DNA from 4 places in the Secundilactobacillus sp. MJ173 genome. Region 1 is predicted to be linked to each of the others. Evidence: predicted binding sites of a transcription regulator. Region 1 holds the regulator's gene; each other region holds the start of a gene.

Region 1 (5,220 bases):
ATGGGATCAAATAACGCATCCAGACGATTGACTCGTCGATTGACCTTGATGGTTTGATCCACCTGCTGGTTAAAATCAGCAATATCTTCGCGTTCCTGCCCCAGGCTCTTAATGACTTTAACGCCACTAATGCTTTCCTGAGCTTTATTATTTAAGCGTGAAAACGCAGCTTGGGAATCGCGGAAGGCAACGTTAATTTTTTGACCAAGATAGTACGCCATTACCGCCAGTAACGGAAACGGCAGGACGGCAATCAACGTTAACCGCCAGTTAACCAACGTCATCATGGCAATCAGTGTCGTCCCACCAGTAATAATTGAATCTGCAAATTGAAGGATACCGCCACCAGCCACTCGTTGAATAGCTTGTAAATCATTGGTGGCACGAGCCATTAAATCACCCGTCCGGTACTTCTGGTAAAAGGTTTGATCCATACCCATATAATGGTTAAAAAGTCGCTGTCGCAGTGTTTTTTCTAGTTTCGCGGCCGCACCCCAAATCGCAGTACGCCACATATAACGTGCCCCGTATTGACCCAGTGCAGCAACTAACAGAATCAGTAAATCAGTCACTAATAGTTTCACCGTTAACTGATGGTTATGAATCAAATCAACAACAACCCCAATCATCCTTGGTGGAATAATTGCGAGTAAAGCCGTAATCAGTAGTCCCAATAAGCCGAATAAGTACGTTTTCCATTCCGCTTTGAAATACCAGCCTAGTTTTTTAAAGATACTCATGCGATCACCTCCTTGATTTCCTGACAAATTAAAAAGACTCGGGATTACCCAAGCCTTCGTATTAAGAATGCGAATTAACGCTTTTCTGATTGCTGTTGTTTCATGCTGTTCATCATTTGACGCAACTTCTTTTCTGAAGGACGTTGTCCCATTTGCATCATCATCATGCGCAATTGGTCTTCGTTGATTGGTGGATTTTCACGAATGTACTTTTCCATATACTTACGTGCAGCGAAGAACCCAATTGCTAAACCGGCTAATAAAGCAACGATTACAATTAGAATCCAAATTCCAGTGCTCAAGTGGATGTGCCTCCTTTTCAGTAGCTTCCAGTTAACAATATTACACAAGTTCAGCCCATTTTAAAAGGTTTTCTGAAGGAAAGGGTAAATCGTTTACCGTAAACCCTTCTTTTTTTGAATTTCTTGAACCTTTTTCGGTGTAACTTCCTTACCTGATTTATCGAAAACACGTAACATTTCAATATCATTTTTAAAACTTGCGCGGAACTGCTTGAGATACTTCTGGCGCAAATCTTTTCGTTCTACCTTTTCAAGTTCAGTTAAGCCCTCTGCTTTTGCTTTTCTAGCTAATTCATTAATACGGGCGATTAATTCTTTCATTTCGGTCTCTGCCATTAAATTCACTCCCTTGTACAAACATGCTTTAATATAATAACGCGAAACCCAAATTGGTTCAAGGCAGAAAGCCTATTATAGGGTAAGAAAACAACTCAAATGAATGATAAACATCATGCCTTTTCCAATTTCATCAGAAAAGCGAACACTTGTTTGAAATAATGTGCCAAATATGCTATCATTACGGTAATTCAAACCGAATGTTAGAGGTGAAACCATGACAAAATCTTCAGATTCGAAACAACTCGCAATTTTGCGATTTATTTATGACCAGACTCAATCACACGGTTATCCGCCGACAGTTCGTGAAATTGGTGAAAAAGTGGGTCTTAGCTCAACCTCAACCGTGCATGGTCACATTGCTAGGCTGGCTAAAAAAGGGCTTCTAATTAAGGACCCCACTAAACCACGGGCACTGGAAGTCACTGATCTGGGAATCGATGCATTAGGCATTATTAAAACGCCCACCAAGATCCCAGTATTAGGTACTGTGGCTGCTGGTGAACCCATCTTAGCTGTTCAAGAAGCCGTTGACTATTTCCCCGTTCCCGATCAACTAGTGGACGAAGCCGGCGACTTATTCATGCTTCAGATTCGTGGCGAAAGTATGATCAACGCAGGTATCCTGAACGGCGATAAGGTGATTGTTAAAAAGCAGCATTCAGCCGAAAACGGTGAAATTGTGATTGCCATGACTGAAGAAAATGAAGCAACGTGCAAGCGATTCTATAAGGAAGACCATTACTACCGCTTACAGCCAGAAAACGATACGATGGCGCCGATTATTTTGAATCAAGTTACTATTTTGGGCAAAGTAATCGGTTTATACCGTGACGAAATTTTCTAATAACACGTTCAAAAAACAGCAGGCAATCGCCTGCTGTTTTTATTTATTTCTTCACTATTCACCACGATCTACATACTGTCGCTGGTCGTGTTCGATACCCTTCAATACAAAGCGTGCATCATCGTGGCTCAGATCAAGCAACACATCATGGTCTGGTAATTGTTGAGAAAAGAGTCGTTCGTACTGCGTCATAGTTAATCGCTGACGACTACGAAAGAAATCTGTAAACCAGCTTTTTGAGGCTTGAACCTCAAAGCTGTCACTGATCGTCCCGCTATAAAATTCGCCCTCTGCGCCAGACCCATAACTGAAAAGGCCGACTCTTTGTCCGGGTTTCAAATCAGCGTTATCAAATAGTGATCGCAGGCTGAGATAAAGGGACCCAGTGTAAAGGTTCCCCACCTGACGATTATATTGTCGGCTGGCCTCAAAATTAGCCATCAACTGTTTTTGCTGACCCTCACTGGCTTCTGGCAAAATCGCCCGTAATCCCTTTAATCCCATTTTCGTAAACGGCAAATGAAACGCAAATGCCGTAAAGTCATCAATGGTGCGCTCAGTCTGCTGTTGATAATCCTGCCAAACGGCTTTGAAAAAGCCCACGTAAACATTCTCGGAATAACGGCCATCCACCAATGCTTCTGTGCGATAAAGTGGGCGCCAAAAATCCATGATATCTTCAGAACGAAACGCTGACGCATCATCCAGGTTTAACAGTCTAGGTTCAGCACTGATGGTGATTGCTACCGCACCGCCACCCTGCGTCACTTCACCTGGGGTGTTCAACCCATAACGGGCAATGTCAGCACCAATGACTAAAACCTGTTTATCGGGGTGGAGTCGGACATAATCATGAGCGAACTGAACCCCAGCTGTGGCACCGTAACAGGCTTGTTTGATTTCAACTGCCCGAATATTATCTGGTAACTTTAATAATCGTTTCAGGTAGATAGCTGCAGACTTTGAGTTATCAATGCCAGACTCAGTTCCGAACAGGACCATGGCTATTTTATCCCGATTAGTATCGTCGATCACTTGTATTGCGGCATTGGCTGCTAGTGTAACGGCATCCTGTGTCACTGGGATAACCGACTGTTCTGACTGGCCAATACCGATCCGATATTTATCTGGCTCTTCGCCCCTTGCATGTGCCAAATCAACAAGGTCCAAATAGGTTTTTGGCGTGTAAAACGCTAACTGATCAATTCCAATTTGCATAATTTTCTCCTTATTGCTTACTATTTACCTAAATAGTGATAATTATAATCCATACCCTCTTTATAAAGCTGGTAAGACGCTTCAGATTCATCCGCAAAGATCACCGAAATTGCTGGCGTACCCCAAGATGAATAGCCCCAAAAGACTGTATCATCATAATCATAACTGTCGTTGGGGTGTCGGTAAAATCCTCGCGTTCGGTCCCAGATCGTACCGTGAGTTCTAACCCAATCTTCAGCAATACCAGCCTTTACTTCATCTAGGCGTTCACTGTTATCTAAAATCAACTGTTGTAGCCGATCCCAGTCGATTTGCCAATCATGTTGCTTAGGTCGTGGCTGACCGTCTTGATAAACGGTTGAAGACTCAATGACGTTTAACTGAATCGGTACCAAATCTTGAAAACGCATGGAAATTCCTCCCTCAATTAAGTACCACTATTTGTACCGTCTGCTTTTGATTTATTCGTATACCATGCTATCATAGTATTAACCGCTTACCAAGCAGTGTCTTCTTGGCGATTGACGTTTCACCATGAACTAAAAAGCAATTTGAATCAAAAATAATTATACCTAAAATGAGGTGTTAAGATTGGTAAGTACTACTGTAAAAGTGATTGCACCAGAAGGATTAACTGGGGACAAGGTGAACCAACTTACTAATGAGTTAGCTAAGTACGATTTTACAATTACGTTAGCGTATAACGGTACCAAGACAAACGCGAACAGTTCACTGGGTGTCATGAGCTTAGGTGTACCCAGCGGTGCGGAAATTGAAATTGGCGTTAACGGCACAACTGAACAGTTAGAATCAGCCGTTCAAACTCTGATTGATCACCAAATGGTGACTAAACTTTAGCTTTATTCATTAACCGGTTGCCTTTCAGCAGCCGGTTAATTTAACAAAAACGAGAATGTGTTGAGGGGATTTTATATTATGCAATTATCAAAACAACTATTGACGGGGCTGGCAACTGCTGGTGCGGTACTTTTAGTGGGGAGCCGTAACGCCAGTGCAACACTTAATCCAAGCAGCTCACAGCCACGAACTGACATGGTAGATTTATCTAGCTGGCAATCCAATTTAGGCGCCACTGATTATCAGAAACTCCATGATGCCGGTGTGAAGGCAGTTGCCATCAAAGCAACTGAAGGCACTTCATACACTAGCCCCGTTCTTAAGCAACAATCACAGGATGCGGCGGACGCAAATCTAGCGGTGAACTACTACCACTTTGCCCACTTTACTTCCGTGGCTAGTGCTCAAGCTGAGGCGCAAAACTTTATCAACGCCGTCCAGTCAGTGACTAGTTCAAAGAACATGGTCATGGTCGTTGATTTTGAATCCAGTGAACTATCAGGCTTGTCTAAGAGCCAAAACGATGCTGATTTAGCCGCTTTTGACAGTGTATTAAACGCTGCCGGCTATAACAAGACCGATTTATATACCATGTCCAGTTGGGTAGGTAACCGCATCGACACCAATGACAGCAACAAAGGTTGGATCGCACAGTGGCCATCAAATCCCACTGGTACAAAATATCCATCCGCTAACGCCTGGCAATGGGCCTCTGATTACCGCTTTAGCGGTGAATCACAGAACCTAGATGTTAGTCAATTAAATAACGAATTTTACGTAAACGGTAGTACAAACACGGCGGTTCACACCAGTCCAAGCAGCTCCACACCAAAGACGACGCTGGTTAAAGTACCCGCACCTGCGCCAACCTCTTCTTCAAGCTATTCAGCTGCACGTTCTAATTCTGTGAAATTAATCT
Region 2 (5,220 bases), on a different contig from region 1:
GTTCACCCAATCGGGCACCCGTGTCTTTTTCAGTTTTAATAAGGCGATATTTAATCGCTGGTTCCATATTTGTTCCTCCATATTTAACTAACAACGGCCCCTTGCTATCTATCAACAGCAAAAGGTCGCCGAACAAGTACTATTTAATGAACATCGCATCACCAAAGCTAAAGAAACGATAACGTTCTTCGATGGCGTGCTGATAAGCATTCAAAATGTTATCGCGACCAGTAAAGGCGGCCACTAACATCACTAGTGTCGATTTCGGCAAATGGAAGTTAGTGATAAAGGCATCAACGACTTGCCACTTGTACCCTGGTTTAATGAAGATATCCGTCCAACCAGAATCGGCCTTGATCTCTCCATTAAACTTTGTCCCAATCGTCTCTAACGTCCGAATAGAAGTCGTCCCAGTAGCAACGATGCGCCCGCCGTTTTCACGAACCTCATTCAACGTTTTGGCTGACTCTTCCGACAGTTGGTAAAATTCCGAATGCATCTTGTGATCTTCAATATTCTTTTCGTCTACTGGCCGGAAAGTCCCTAAGCCCACGTGAAGCGTCAAATAAACCAGCTTAATACCCTTATCCTGCACCTTTTGCAACAATTCCTTAGTCCAATGCAGACCAGCAGTTGGGGCAGCAGCAGAACCTGGTGTTTTGGCGTAAACTGTTTGATACCGTTCTGGATCATCCAGTTTCTCTTTAATATAAGGTGGCAATGGTGTTTCACCAAGTTTTTCAAGGATCTCCATGAAGATGCCATCGTAGTGAAATTCGATCATCCGACCACCATGTTCCAGTTCCTTGGTCACCGTAGCGGTTAACAACCCGTCACCAAAGCTGATGACAGACCCCACTCTTATCCGTTTAGCCGGCTTCATCAGTGTCTCCCACTCGTCACCCTTAGTGTTGTGCAGTAACAATACTTCAGCATGACCACCCGTCTCTTCCTTAATACCATAGATTCGCGCAGGCATCACCCGAGAGTTATTCATTACCACAGCGTCGCCGGGATTCAAATAATCAAGAATGTCATAAAAATGCTTGTCAGTCATCTCCCCGGTTTCGTGGTCTAAAACAAGTAACCGTGAGGCATCCCGTTTTTCAATCGGTGTTTGGGCAATCAGTTCGTGTGGTAAATCGTAATCAAAATCTTCCGTCGTTAGTGTCATTATGAAGGTCCTTTCACTTGTTGTCTGGTGTAATCCCAAGGTGTTCATATGCCAGTGGTGTTACCATTCGCCCACGGGCAGTTCGTTTAATAAACCCTTTTTGTAAGAGAAATGGTTCGTACATCTCCGCTACTGTATCGGTTTCTTCCCCAATATTTGCAGCCAACGTATTTAAACCAACTGGTCCACCGTTATAAAAGCGGATCATTGTTTCCAATAATTTAATATCCGTCTGATCCAGCCCCTCGTCATCAACCTGCAGCATTGTCAGTGCCTGTTGAACAATGGACCGATCAATGGAATCGTGATGTTCCGAAACTTCAGCAAAGTCACGGATTCGCTTTAGTAAGCGATTAGCGATTCGTGGTGTTCCCCGAGAGCGAAGTGCAATTTCGTGCGCGCCTTCCTCTTGGATGGGCGAATTTAAGATTCTAGCTGACCGCTTTACAATCTGCTCCAATTCGTCTGTGTTGTAATACGCCATGTGACCCACAATGCCAAACCGATCACGAAGCGGTGCTGACAGTAAGCCAGCCCGGGTAGTCGCACCGATCAGTGTAAAGGGTGGCAGCGGAAAATGAATCGGGTGAGCTGTTGGACCCTGTCCCACAACGATATCAATAAAGAAATCTTCCATGGCAGAGTACAACATTTCTTCCACCACTTTTGGCAAACGATGAATTTCGTCAATAAACAGCACATCGCCTGGATTCAATTCATTGAGCAGTGCCACCAGATCGCCCGTCTTTTCAATTGCTGGTCCACTAGTGGTCTTAATCCCCACCTGCATTTCACTGGCAATGATCATAGCTAACGTAGTCTTACCTAATCCAGGAGGCCCATACAACAGCACGTGATCCAATGCCTCTTCACGCTTTTTAGCGGCACGAATATAAACACTCAGTTCTCGTTTTAAAGCCGTTTGTCCAATGTAAGTCGCCAAACGGCTTGGCCGCAACGACTGTTCAATCGACGTTTCAGCCTCATCTTGTTTGTCGCCCGCAACTATTCGGTCATCTTCAGCCATCTGCTCACCCCCTTCTTATCCCAATTTTTCTACTTTGTTAATAATTTTAGCGCAGCACTTAAATAAGCATCCGTGGTCTGTTCAGGCTCGTTCTGCAACCCTTTTTCAACTCGTTTAATATCTCGATCTTTATAGCCCAGCGCCGCTAGTGCTTCTAAGGCATCTGCCAAAGCAGCGTTATCCGTTGTTGAAATCACCGTCTTTGGTTGGTCAAATAAGCTGTTAGCTGAAAAGTCCTCTAACTTATCCTTCAAATCCAAAACAATCTGCTGGGCGGTCTTTTTGCCAATACCAGGGAATTTAGTGAGATAAGTCACGTTATTTTGACTGATTGCTTCGACAATAGCCTGTTGATCACCATTTGCCAAAATAGCCAGTGCACTCTTCGCGCCAATGCCAGATACGGCTAACAGTTTTTCAAACAGCTGCTTTTCTTTTAACGAACTGAATCCATATAACGTTTGAGCTGTATCGCTAATGGTTTGATGAATATAAATTTTAGTCAAGTTGTCACCAACTTCAAACCTAAAGGGGTTCGCCACCCGAATCAGATAGCCAACTCCGTTAACATCCAACACGATATAAGCAGGTTGAATATCGACAACCTTACCATTTAAATACTCATACATTATATGATAGCTCCAGTTCTATAATTTACGTAAACGTATGTTTGCTTATGAGATTGTAACATGAATAATGGCTGACAGGCAAGGTGGTCTCATAAACTAATAAAACCCGATTTATCAGCTTTGTAAGCCAATAATCAGGTTATCTTTAACGTTTAACGTGGCCTTTAATTCCGCCACCTCAAACTTTTGCTTTAATTTTATCCGGTTTGACCGTCAATGCGATCATACCAGCAAGAATCCCTAAGTAATACGTCAGTAACCGCCAAAGTAACATCGCAAGCACCAACTTACTTGAATTCGTGATATACGAACCAAAAAGTACCGTAAAGGCGTATTCAGCTCCGCCTGACCCACCAGGTATTGGGAAAATTGAAATCACCATCACGATTAAAACGTGCAGAGAAGTGATCATCACAATGTTGGCCTGAGTGTACCCTAGCGAAAGCATAATAAAATACGGCACTAGGTAGTAAAAAACGAGCTGGAAGAAAGTAATCACCACCACTTTCAGCAACAGCTTCCACTGGCCGATTAACTGCACACTTTCCTGATAAAATAAATCAATCTTGGTATCCAACTTAACGATCCAAGCGTTCGTCCTTTCAGCACTAGTAAACCAGCGAACCGGCATCATCACAACGCGCATGGCCTTCTTGGTAAATTGCGGCCAAAACATCACTAAAAATAAACCGACGATCACTGCGAAGTGAATGACAAAACCAAACACCACAAACAGCGATAAGTAACTCATCTTACTGACCATATAATGAAAGCCAATAATCAGAGCGATCAAGAAGTTAATCACGATCATCGCTTGGTAGACAATGAACTTCATTAACAAAATTGAGCTGGCTTTGCCACCATCAATACCGCTTTGAAGCATGGCAATTAATTGAGCTGGCTGACCGCCTGACGAAAAAGGCGTAATGCCATTGAATAACTGCTCGATCAACGGAATTCGCAGCGCGCTTTTAAACGAATACTGTCCCAGCCGTTCATCCGCAAAGACTTTAACCACTAAGCCTTCCAGCATAAAGTACAGCAGCATACAACCAACCGCCACCAACAGCCAACCTTGGTGAATCGTCGTAAAATCACGAATTAATATATTGAGCTTAATGTCCCGTAATGAATAGCCGAAAATCGAAACACCCAGCAATATAATGAGGAACAATGCAATTTTATTGCGTCTCGACATAGTCTTTAACCTCTTTTGGTCTGTTCAGTATAGAATTGCAGCCAAATCTTGGCTAATCGTTCCTCTGAGTAATAGTCTGCGCCCTGTTCGGCTTTCTTTTTAAGCGCCAGCAGTGCTTCTGAGTTTGAACTTAAATCAGAGATGATCTGATCCATTTCTTCCACATCTTGGGCAGCAGCATAGTCCCCTTCAATAATAGCGTGGTATAAGTCTAAATCACGCAGTAGTACTGGTGTGTGGGTACTAAACGCCTCTAAAACAGACATTGGAAATAACTCGTTATATGATGGCAGTAAAAATAAATCGGCCATGTTGTAGTAATCTACCAATTGGTCGCGGTCAATGATGCCCGGGAAGCTCAAATTTTCGGGTGGATTATCCACCACTTGTTTTAACTCCTCATAGCCATCGGTAATGCGTCCGAAGGAAAACCCCCCGGTCCAGATAAACTGGATTTCGGGATGCCGTTTTGCTAATTCGATAAAATCGAAGACCCCTTTGCGGACCTGAACCTGACCAGAACCCAGAATGGTAAATTGGTCAGGATAACCGTATTGTTTTCGCAACGACTGCTTTTGTTGGTCATCAGCAGGATGAAACGTTTCGGCACTGACAAAGTTGGGAATGTAAGTTATCTTATCTTTACTGATGCCATAAGCTTCTAACTTAGAAATAAACGACGGATTAACCACCACTAACTGGTCCATCCGTTTGTAAAACGCAATCACATAACGATAGAAAACAGCCTTTGCAATTTTGGGCAACTTCAGACTGCCTTCTAAGGTTTCGGGCAGAAAATGTACAAAGCCGACTTTACGCCCCCGTCCAGGCATAAAAGTCGACAAGTAATACGGAAAGTTAACTGTATGATAATGGCTGATGTCACTGCGACCATATTGATTGATTTTAAGCGTAATCTGGTCAGACTCACGGGTTCTTAACAAGCGAACCAGCTCCGTGTAGACGCTGCCCACACCCTGACCCTTAACTGAATCTGCCGCCGAAAACATTGTGATTTTTAACATACATAGCTCCGTTTCTTAATTCTTAATTACTAACATCCGCTGAACTTTCATGGGCTTCTTCATAGTTAAGTTGCGCATCCCGATAGAAGGCAACGATTCGTTCACCGAATGTTTCACTTGAGACCTGCTTTAAAGTTTGATTTAAAGCGGTACGATCAGCAATTTTA
Region 3 (5,220 bases), on a different contig from region 1:
TGATGGCCCAACACCGGTTGAGCACTATAACCAGTTGAAGCAAATGACAAATGTGTTACTCACACCGCATGTAGCGTTCTTCACTGACCATGCCGTTAAGAACATGGTGATGCAGTCGCTGGATGATACGTTAGCGATTATTAGTGGTGGGGTTAGTGAGCATGAGTTTTAGAGAGCGTGAAACAACACGCTTTGATTCCAGAATATAAGACGCAAAAAAGAGGTTCCCTGATTTTTGGGAACCTCTTTTTTGTGCCTTATATGGCCGGAATCAGTGTTGTTGAGCGCGTTTCAAAAATGCAGAGCGTGGAAGCAGGCGTTAAGGGACTGTAGTGTAAGACGCTTTTGGTGGAAATCCCGAACTTGGATTTTTACCAGAAGTGACTTACACATAGGGCCCTGACTGCTGGAGCGCGTTTCGGCTATGTAGCCTTAACGCTTTTACCACAACCCAATCCCACTTTTATTTCTTGCTCAAACTCTTCAAATACTTCAAAGCAACTTCTTTATAGACGTCATCCATCACCAAGAACTGGCTCAATTCAACGTATTCGTTCATCTTATGAGCGTTCTCCCAGTCACCAGCGCCCATAACAACGATTGGAAATTGGTTTTCGGCCTTACGATACTCTGAAGCATCGGTAGCACCATGAATAACTTTAAAGTCAGTGTCATGTTTCAGGGCTTTACTTGATTCTGATTGTGCCAATTGAACCAGTGGGTCTTCTTTGTCAGTGACTACGGGATCAAAGGACATGTCAACGTTGAAGGACAAGTCAGCACCGGGTGCGGAACTCAGACCGCGACAGATCATGTTCAACCGTTTGATGACGGCTCCGTTCCCAAATTCAGGTGTGGCGCGGATGTTTCCTTGCAGTTCAGCGTGACCTGGAATCGTGTTGACTTGGTCGCCGCTATTGAAGACGGTGATACTGTGAACCAGTGGACCGACTTCCTTGCTTGGTTTCACGTCAGCGAAAAGATCGGCTTCGGCGTTCACGAATTTAACCAAGTTAGTCAAGGCGTTAACACCTTGTTCTGGCATAGAACTGTGAACGGGGGTACCTTCGGAGGTAACGGTGTAATTCAGCGAACCGTTGTGGGCGTAAACCGCGTCACCACTAGTGGGTTCACCGATGATCATGCCGTCAACGTCATCAACTTCACCCTGTTCAGTTAATTGTTTAGAACCAGCGGCACCGTATTCTTCACCAACTGTAGCTAGTAAACGAATGCGGCCAGGAATTTTAGTTTTACTATCTGCTAATTCAATCATGGTAATGACCATGGCAGCTAAACTGCCCTTCATGTCTGCACTGCCACGACCATAAAGGCGGTCACCGTGGACTTCAGCTGACAATGGACCATGTGCCCAATTGCCCACATTACCGAAACTGACAGTATCCATGTGACCAGCAAGCGCGAAGACGGGCGTTGCGTCTGGTTCACCAAGCTCAGCAATCAGGTTGTTGCGCCCAGGAGACGTTTCAACTTGCTTAACTGTGATGCCGTGATCCGTGAGTAACTTTTCTAAGTAATCCGCGACCATTTTTTCATGATCATTAGCCGAATCAATTTGCACCAAGTGCGTTAGGATGTCAATTTTATTTTGTTTATCCATGGTGACCTCCGCTTTCATTTTCAGACTTATACTTTACATTATAAACTTTTTTAGGACAATTGTCCCCTTTAGCACTCGACATACGGCGTACGAAAGTGCTTTAAAAAGGCTTGGTGCTAGTCTTTAAATTGATTTACGCTGAATTATTTGTGCAACTTTCACAGGGGCAATTTTTAAAATTTTACACAGGTTATTGAAAATGTAAAAAGCGCTACTCGAATTCTTGGAGCAGCGTCGTTAATCACATGGTTACTTTTGTGATGCGCCAGTGTTGGCGTCTAGGTTTTCTGGCATCTGTGGCTTGGCCGACGCACCGGTAGTGGTATCAGTGGTTTTATTTGGCTGAGTTGAGGCACCAGACAGGGCGTCAAACGCACCGTTTTCAAACATACTGATCACTTGGTCAACGTTCGCGGTGCATTCCAAAGTCCCTAAGTAGGTACCAGCGTCATCGCGCAACGCGTAATAGGTGGTCAAAATTTTATGACCGTTTTGTGTACTGGGAATGTTCACTGAATCCTGTTTACCCGCTTTAAAACTATCGATGAGGGATTTGATAGCGGGTAGAATTTTGGCAGGATGAATTTCCGCCAGCGTTTTGCCAATTTGATCCTGAGAGCGGGTGTGATTGCGATTGGGCTGATCTGAATACCAACCAAAGCGGTCGCTAGCATCCACCAGGTCTAATTCAAATGGGAGTGTTTTAAAAATTTGCTGAAGCTCGGTTAATGTTAAAGTCCCGCTTGGGAAGGTTACGTGGGCATCTTTCATGAAAGGCTCGTTATCTGACATAGGATCATCCTCCAATGTTAACTTAATGCTTATATTATAGTACGAAATGGTTGTGACTTCAGAATTTTGGAAATAACGCTTGCCAAATAAGAACATATGTTTGTATAATGTTTACAAACATATGTTCGAGGTGAGCGTGATGAATTACCAAAATGAGCCTCACGGGGTTTTCTTTTTAATCGATAATAAGTCGTTTTACGCCAGCGTCGAAGCCGTGGCGCGGGGGTGGAATCCACTAAAGATTAGCCTTGTAGTGATGAGTGAAGCGGAGAATACGAACGGCGGGCTGGTTTTAGCCACATCACCGGAGGCTAAGCAGCGATATCATTTACAAGCCAATGTTTCCCGTGCCCGGGAGGTACCGCAGGATCCGCAGTTAGTGGTGGTACCACCGCGGATGAATTTATATATTAAACGCAATCTACAGATCAACGATATTTTTCGCCGGTTTGTTGCTGATGAAGATTTAATGCCGTATTCAATTGATGAATCGATTTTGGATTTAACCCATTCTTGGCGATTATTCGGGAAGACACCACGAGAAGTCGCCGTTCGGATTCAAAAAACGGTGCGCCGAGAATTAGGGTTATACACCACAGTTGGGATTGGTGATAACCCGCTTCAAGCTAAGTTAGCGCTGGACCTTTATGCTAAACACGATGCTGATCTCATTGGCGAGATTCATTATTCAACCGTACCGCAAACGATTTGGCCGGTCACCAAGTTAACCGATATTTGGGGAATTGCCAAACGAACCGCATCCCATTTAAACCGTTTAGGGATCCATAATATGTACGAATTGGCTCACGTGGATCCGTATCAGTTGAATAGCGAGATGGGGTTGATGGGTCAGCAGCTGTTTGCCATGGCGTGGGGAATTGATCGGTCACAGCTAAAAAAGCGCCGTGGACCGAAAAATGCCAGCTTGGGGAATTCTCAAGTGTTACCCAAAGATTACATGAAGCAAGCAGAGATCGAGACGGTGATTAAAGAAGTTGGCGAACAGGTAGCTTCGCGTCTGCGTCATCACCATAAGCAGGCAGGCTGCGTGTCACTTAGTATTGGGTTTTCCTACGCTGCCAGTGAAGCGGATGGCCGCAGCGGGTTTCATCAGGAGATGCGCATTGCACCAACTGATCAGAATGCTGAGATTACCGCCGCAATCCTTGATTTGTTCAGGCGCAACTGGGGAGGTCAGACGATTCGAAACGTGGCAGTTTATACCTCTAGGCTGTGTCCTTCAACTGGCCTGCAGTTGAACTTCTTTGAACCAGCTAAGACACAACTTAAACGGGTCAAAGCTGACCATGTGGTTGACGCAATTCGTGACCGGTTCGGCTTTACCCGATTGGTGTACGCAAGTAGTTTGCAAAAGGGTGGTACCGCAATCGACAGGGCGTCATTGGTCGGTGGTCATAACGGAGGGAATGCTTATGAATAAGGATTTAAAATTAATTACAGAGCGGTTGGACGCAGGGTTTAAACGATTGCCACAGGTCCGCTATCAAGTCCAAATCACGGATGACCCGTACGATAAAACGTATAATTTTTTTCTTAACTATCAGCACCGTGGTCAACGGTTGAAGTCGCAGCCGTTGCACAGTATTCAGCAATACCAGTTAACCTATTTGGAGCAGGTGGTTAAGGGGCTAAGAGAACATACTAAGCTGAGTTTTGAATTTGTTGGGTTTACAGGCCAACGCTGGCCATCTAATCAGAGGTTAATTCAAAGCAGGCGATTAAACGATGAGTAAGTTACGGCAAATTAATGATGATCAATTGGTGCAGCGCTTCTTCGACCACGATTATCGGGATCGCGGTGTGGTGAAGTGGCAGGGATTCTATCTGTCGGATCATACGGCGGCGTTGAAAAAACAGGCGAAACAAGAAGCCAAAAAATATCCTGCAAGGGTCCAGCAATCCATGGAAGAGATGTCCCAACTATTAAGTGAAGCCTATGCCAATGGTCAAACGGTGAGTGTGCAATTAAACAACCGGGATTTGAATGGTGAATTCTTACCAGATCTGGTTGGCAAGGTGATCGGGTATGATGATGAGATGGTGTATTTGGAAGGACAACAAGGGTTTGAGATTGGGGTTGTGAGAAATGTAGAGCGTGGAACAACACGGGTTGATTCCAGAATATAACTGAAAACGGTGGGTTTCCTGATCTTGGGAAACTCACCGTTTTTAGTTATATGGCCGGAATCAGTGTTGTGGAGCGCGTTTTAAAATGTAGAGCGTGGAAGCAGGCGTTAAGGGACTGGCGTGTAAGGGGGCATCCGGTGGAAATCCCGAACTTAGGATTTTTACCGGATGCCCCCTTACACATAAGTCCCTGCCTGCTGGAACGCGTTTGGGCTAGAGGGGAGTAGTGAGATGTTTCATTTCATATTGCCCAAACGTGCTCCAGCAAGCAGACAGCTGCATGTAAGAAGCCTCACCACAAATCCCAAACCCATGGATTTATGGTGAGGCCCCTTACACTTCGCTATCTAACCGCTTGCTTCCACACTCAAACGTGCTCCAGCAGGCAAGAAGCTATGTGTAAGGTGATATTGGCATAAATCCAAAACCGGGATTTTTACCAACATCACCTTACACGCCGCTCCTTAACCGCCTGCTTCCACACTCTCCTCTACTCTGGGTCTGCCAACGACTTCCCACTCTTAATCTGTTTAAACTCCGCAAACGCATCATCAATTTGCTTAAATTCTTCATCACTTAATGTTACATCCAACGCTTTCGCATTAGCTGCCACCTGTTCCGGTTTCTTAGCCCCTGGAATCACAACGCTGATCAGTGGA
Region 4 (5,220 bases), on a different contig from region 1:
TCTATACGAGGGTAAAGACATTCGCAAAGCAATTTCAGACTTAATGATGCGTGAGGGTCGTTCAGAATTTTAACAACAGGTTGCTTGTGCGCAATCTTATTTCTCGACAAACTTACAAAAAGATAGTAGACTAGGTTTCGTCTTTGAAACTACAAGTATTTAAATAAACACTCAGTGTCGCACTTGTTGCGCTTGAAAGGGGAAGTAGTATGGCTAAACAGTATGATGTAATTGTAATTGGTGCAGGGCCTGGCGGGATGACCGCTGCGCTTTATGCATCCCGTGCCAACTTATCAGTCCTCATGTTAGATCGCGGTATTTATGGCGGTCAGATGAACAACACTGCGGCAATTGAAAACTATCCTGGCTTTTCATCGGTCATGGGACCAGATTTGGCCGAGGATATGTACAAGGGTGCCACTCAGTTTGGTGCCGAGTACGCATATGGCAGCGTAGAATCCGTTGAAGATCATGGTGCTACCAAAGTGGTGACTACCGACACGGATACCTATGAGACTAAAGCAGTGATTATTGCAACCGGCTCAGAATACCGTAAATTAGGTGTGGCTGGTGAAGATACCTACGGCGGGCGTGGGGTTTCATACTGCGCGGTTTGTGATGGTGCCTTCTTTAAAGGTCGTGAAGTGATCGTGGTTGGCGGTGGTGATTCTGCCGTTGAAGAGGGACTCTACTTAACACAATTAGCTTCTAAGGTAACCGTTATTCATCGCCGTGATCAGTTACGTGCGCAAAAGATTCTCCAAGATCGAGCGTTTGCAAATGATAAGATGAACTTTGTCTGGAACAGTAATGTTGAGGAAATCCTTGGAGACGACCAAAAGGTTACTGGCGTTAAAGTTTTGAATAATCAGACTGGTGAAGAAACCACTATTGATGCTAGCGGCGTGTTCATTTACGTTGGTATTTTACCTAAGACTGAGCAGTTTACTGATCTTGGTATTACTGACTCGATGGGTTGGATTGAAACGAATGACCACATGGAGACCAAGGTTCCCGGAATCTTCGCCATTGGTGATGTTCGGGTTAAAGACTTGCGTCAAATTACGACTGCTGTTGGTGATGGCGGTATGGCTGGCCAACAGGTGTTTAAATACATTGAAGCATTGGCTGACAATGGTGCCGTTGTTAAATAATTGATAAATTGGATTTTAAGGGAATGGTCATTGGCCATTCCCTTTTTTAGTTGAATAAAGTCGTAAATCTGATGAGTTACTATATAATGAAGTAGAACTGTTAATTAAAAAGGGGATACCAAATATGCAAACTCTTGCTAAACAATTATCCAACCAGCTGGCTTATGATGTTCGTGAGCTGACTCATGACGATGACGATCAAATCTATCAGTTGCAAAAACAGCACCAAAAATTCTTTGATTTATTTCTGGATCATCGATTAACTAAACGTGAGGCAGTTTCTGATTTAGATGAAGTTGCGGGCGAGGCAGCGGCCAGCCAAAAGCATTATTTAGGCTTATTTAGTGGTGACCAGCTAGTGGCAACCCTGGATTTGACGATTGACTATCCGTTACCTCAGCTGGTCTGGCTTGGTCAATACTTTGTTGATGAGAGTCGGGTATCAACTGGTGAGCGTACCGAGATTCTTAATCAAATTCTGAGTGTGTTGAAGCAGTTAACAGCAGTGCAGGTTCAGTTGCTTGTTTTGAAAGCAGATCAAGAAAATCGTAAATTTTACGAAAATGCGCAATTTGAAACGGTGAGTGAAACGCGCACACAGGTTGGACAGGTCTTTATGGATGCCCTAATTTATCAAAAAACGTTAGCGAATGAATAACTAGTGAAATCCCGTTAAATTAGGCTTTACATGAGCCTTATTTGATGTTGATGCTTTCGGTGGCGAAAATACGTTCGCTATGTTAAAATAGACAAACATATGTGGGAAGGCAGCTGCTTTCCTGCTTTTAACGTGTACTGAAATTAAGGGGGTAATCCATTTATGATTGAACGGCAGGGAGATCGTCAGTTTGACCTAGTTTCAAAGTATCAGCCCACAGGAGATCAACCCGAAGCAATCAAAGAATTGACAGCGGGTATTGAACAGGGCAAAAGGGCCCAAGTGCTGTTGGGTGCGACGGGAACAGGGAAAACATTTACCATTTCCAACGTCATCAAAAATGTGAATAAGCCAACACTGATCCTTTCTCATAACAAAACGTTGGCTGGTCAGCTCTATGGTGAGTTTAAAGAATTTTTCCCCAATAATGCTGTGGAGTATTTTGTGAGTTATTACGATTATTACCAACCAGAAGCCTACGTGCCATCAAGTGATACGTACATTGAAAAGGATTCGTCGATTAATGATGAGATTGATAAGTTACGTCATTCTGCAACCAGTTCATTACTTGAACGCAACGATGTCATCGTGGTGGCGTCTGTGTCTTCCATTTTTGGTTTAGGGGATCCCACCGAATATAAAAACCACACCGTTTCGCTAAGAGTGGGTCAACAAATCGAGCGTAACGATTTAATGCGGAAACTGGTTGATATTCAGTTCGAACGTAACGACATCGATTTTCAACGTGGCCGTTTCAGAGTACACGGGGACGTACTTGAAATCTTTCCTGCATCTCATGATGAACGTGCATTGCGAGTGGAGTTTTTTGGTGATGAAATCGATCGTATTCGAGAGGTTGACGCTTTAACTGGTGAGATTATTGGTGATCGTGATCATGTGGCCATTTTCCCTGCAACTCATTTTATGACGAATGATGATATTATGGATCGTGCGATTACGGGAATTGAAGCCGAATTGAAAGACCGCTTGGCATACTTTGAAAAAGAAGGTAAGTTGCTAGAAGCGCAACGGCTTAAGCAGCGAACCACCTACGATATTGAAATGTTACGGGAAATGGGTTACACCAACGGTATCGAGAATTATTCACGCTTTATGGATGGCCGTAAACCTGGCGAACCGCCGTATACCTTGCTGGATTTCTTCCCTAAAGATTTTTTGCTGGTTGTAGACGAATCTCACGTTACCATGCCACAAGTTCGCGGCATGTATAACGGTGACCGCTCCCGGAAGCAGCAGTTGATCGATTACGGTTTCCGACTGCCCAGTGCACTGGATAATCGGCCGTTGAAACTTGACGAATTCGAAAAGCACATTAACCAAGTGGTTTATATGTCTGCTACCCCCGGTGATTACGAATTGGACCAGACGAATACCGTTATTCAGCAAATTATTCGACCAACTGGGCTATTGGATCCAACGGTGGAAGTTCGACCAATCATGGGGCAAATGGATGATTTAGTTGGTGAAATCAATAAGCGAATCGATGCCAACGAACGGGTCTTTGTTACCACTTTAACTAAAAAGATGGCAGAAGATTTGAGCGACTATCTAAAAGACCTAGGAATTAAGGTTGCTTATTTGCATAGTGATATTAAGACACTGGAACGGACTCAGATCATTCGCGACTTGCGACTTGGTAAGTACGATGTGCTGGTTGGAATTAATCTGCTACGTGAAGGGATTGACGTGCCTGAAGTTTCACTGGTGGCCATTCTAGATGCTGATAAGGAAGGCTTCTTGCGTAACGAACGGTCACTGATTCAAACTATGGGTCGAGCCGCTCGTAACGAACATGGTGCGGTTATCATGTATGCCGATACCGTGACGGATTCTATGAAACGGGCGATGGATGAAACGGCTCGACGGCGTGAAGTCCAAATTGCCTATAATAAAAAGCATGGCATCACACCTAAAACAATTAAAAAGGATATTCGTGATTTGATCAGTGTTACCAAACCGGATGAAAACGCTGGTAAGAAAGATGACTTTGTTGAAACTGACTTTGAATCAATGACGTCTGAAGAACAGCAAGACATGATCAAACGCTTAGAAGATGAAATGCGCAGCGCAGCGAAGAAACTGGATTTCGAACACGCTGCAACGCTACGTGATACCATCTTAGAATTAAAGACTGAACTAGATGGGTAATAAGGGGGACATGGTTTTTGGCAAACGATTATATTGATATTCATGGGGCAAGAGCCCATAACTTAAAAAACATTAACGTTAAAATTCCTAAAAATAAACTGGTGGTTGTAACCGGACTATCAGGCTCTGGGAAAAGTTCGTTGGCCTTTGATACGTTATACGCTGAAGGACAGCGACGCTATGTTCAAAGCCTATCCGCTTATGCCCGTCAATTTTTAGGTCAAATGGATAAGCCGGATGTCGATTCTATTGATGGTCTTTCACCAGCCATTTCAATCGATCAAAAGACAACTTCGAAAAACCCCCGTTCAACGGTAGGAACCGTCACTGAAATCAACGATTATTTGAGGTTATTATGGGCTCGAGTTGGCACGCCAATTTGTCCTAATGATGGGACTGAAATTTCCAGTCAATCCGTTGAACAGATGGTTGATCGCGTACTTGCACTACCTGAACGAACCAAACTACAAATTTTGTCGCCGATTGTGCGGGAGAAAAAAGGTCAGCATAAAAAGATTTTTGAGAAAATCAAGCGTGAAGGTTTTGTGCGTGTTCGAATTGACGGTGAAGTTCACGATGTTGATGAAGAGCTTGATTTAAATAAAAATCAAATGCATTCCATTGATATTGTTGTTGACCGAATTGTCGTCAAAGACGGGATTCGTTCACGTTTATTCGATTCCTTCGAAGCAGCACTGCGGTTGAGTGGTGGATATGCAGTTGCCGACTTGATCGATGGCGAACCCATCATGTTTTCTGAACACTATGCTTGCCCAGTTTGTGGTTTCACTGTTGGTGAACTTGAACCACGGTTATTCTCATTCAATGCGCCGTTTGGTGCTTGTCCTGACTGTGACGGTCTGGGAATGAAACTAGAAGTAGATCCAGATTTGATCGTTCCCGATGCGACAAAAACATTGCGTGAGGGTGCGGTTGCCCCTTGGGATTCTAGCTCTAAATATTATCCAGAAATGTTGCGCCAAGCTTGTGAACAGGCTGGTATCGATATGGATACACCTTGGGAAAAGTTAACGGATAAAGACCAGCAATTTGTCCTTTACGGGTCAAAGGGAAAGAACTACCACTTTGTTTTGGACAGTGATTTTGGTGGTGTTCGTGAAACCGACACACCGTTTGAAGGTGTCATTAATAATGTGGAACGGCGCTATCATAATGGCTCAGATTTCACCCAAGGTCAGATGCAGCAATATTTCCGTGAATTAACTTGTCAGACCTGTC

Evidence for each region. The regulator LexA, encoded in region 1, represses DNA repair genes until DNA is damaged. The targets are predictions, from matches to a motif close to CNAACANNTGTTNG.
Region 2: the regulator LexA is predicted to act here: its motif matches at 2,861-2,874, upstream of ruvA (Holliday junction branch migration protein RuvA).
Region 3: the regulator LexA is predicted to act here: its motif matches at 2,528-2,541, upstream of AC6H04_RS10800 (Y-family DNA polymerase).
Region 4: the regulator LexA is predicted to act here: its motif matches at 1,876-1,889, upstream of uvrB (excinuclease ABC subunit UvrB).

Annotation. Positions count from the first base shown of each region.
Region 1 is NZ_BAAKGN010000044.1:28,013-33,232, forward strand. It holds gene AC6H04_RS07190 (ABC transporter ATP-binding protein) at 1-740, opposite strand, end outside; gene AC6H04_RS07195 (YneF family protein) at 815-1,042, opposite strand; gene AC6H04_RS07200 (DUF896 domain-containing protein) at 1,136-1,378, opposite strand; gene lexA (transcriptional repressor LexA) at 1,596-2,225, shown strand; gene AC6H04_RS07210 (hydroxymethylglutaryl-CoA synthase) at 2,280-3,443, opposite strand; gene AC6H04_RS07215 (hypothetical protein) at 3,464-3,853, opposite strand; gene AC6H04_RS07220 (HPr family phosphocarrier protein) at 4,035-4,301, shown strand; gene AC6H04_RS07225 (GH25 family lysozyme) at 4,380-5,220, shown strand, end outside.
Region 2 is NZ_BAAKGN010000064.1:37,349-42,568, forward strand. It holds gene tgt (tRNA guanosine(34) transglycosylase Tgt) at 1-67, opposite strand, end outside; gene queA (tRNA preQ1(34) S-adenosylmethionine ribosyltransferase-isomerase QueA) at 140-1,174, opposite strand; gene ruvB (Holliday junction branch migration DNA helicase RuvB) at 1,188-2,201, opposite strand; gene ruvA (Holliday junction branch migration protein RuvA) at 2,231-2,830, opposite strand; gene AC6H04_RS10285 (lysylphosphatidylglycerol synthase transmembrane domain-containing protein) at 3,009-4,028, opposite strand; gene AC6H04_RS10290 (glycosyltransferase family 4 protein) at 4,034-5,053, opposite strand; gene AC6H04_RS10295 (glycosyltransferase family 4 protein) at 5,076-5,220, opposite strand, start outside.
Region 3 is NZ_BAAKGN010000068.1:16,591-21,810, forward strand. It holds gene AC6H04_RS10785 (D-2-hydroxyacid dehydrogenase) at 1-172, shown strand, start outside; gene AC6H04_RS10790 (ArgE/DapE family deacylase) at 464-1,621, opposite strand; gene AC6H04_RS10795 (PAS domain-containing protein) at 1,871-2,413, opposite strand; gene AC6H04_RS10800 (Y-family DNA polymerase) at 2,553-3,854, shown strand; gene AC6H04_RS10805 (acetyl-CoA carboxylase) at 3,847-4,167, shown strand; gene AC6H04_RS10810 (hypothetical protein) at 4,160-4,561, shown strand; gene AC6H04_RS10815 (aldo/keto reductase) at 5,052-5,220, opposite strand, start outside.
Region 4 is NZ_BAAKGN010000060.1:69,019-74,238, reverse strand. It holds gene AC6H04_RS09385 (NAD(P)H-dependent glycerol-3-phosphate dehydrogenase) at 1-73, shown strand, start outside; gene trxB (thioredoxin-disulfide reductase) at 210-1,154, shown strand; gene AC6H04_RS09375 (acetyltransferase) at 1,279-1,812, shown strand; gene uvrB (excinuclease ABC subunit UvrB) at 1,975-3,981, shown strand; gene uvrA (excinuclease ABC subunit UvrA) at 3,999-5,220, shown strand, end outside.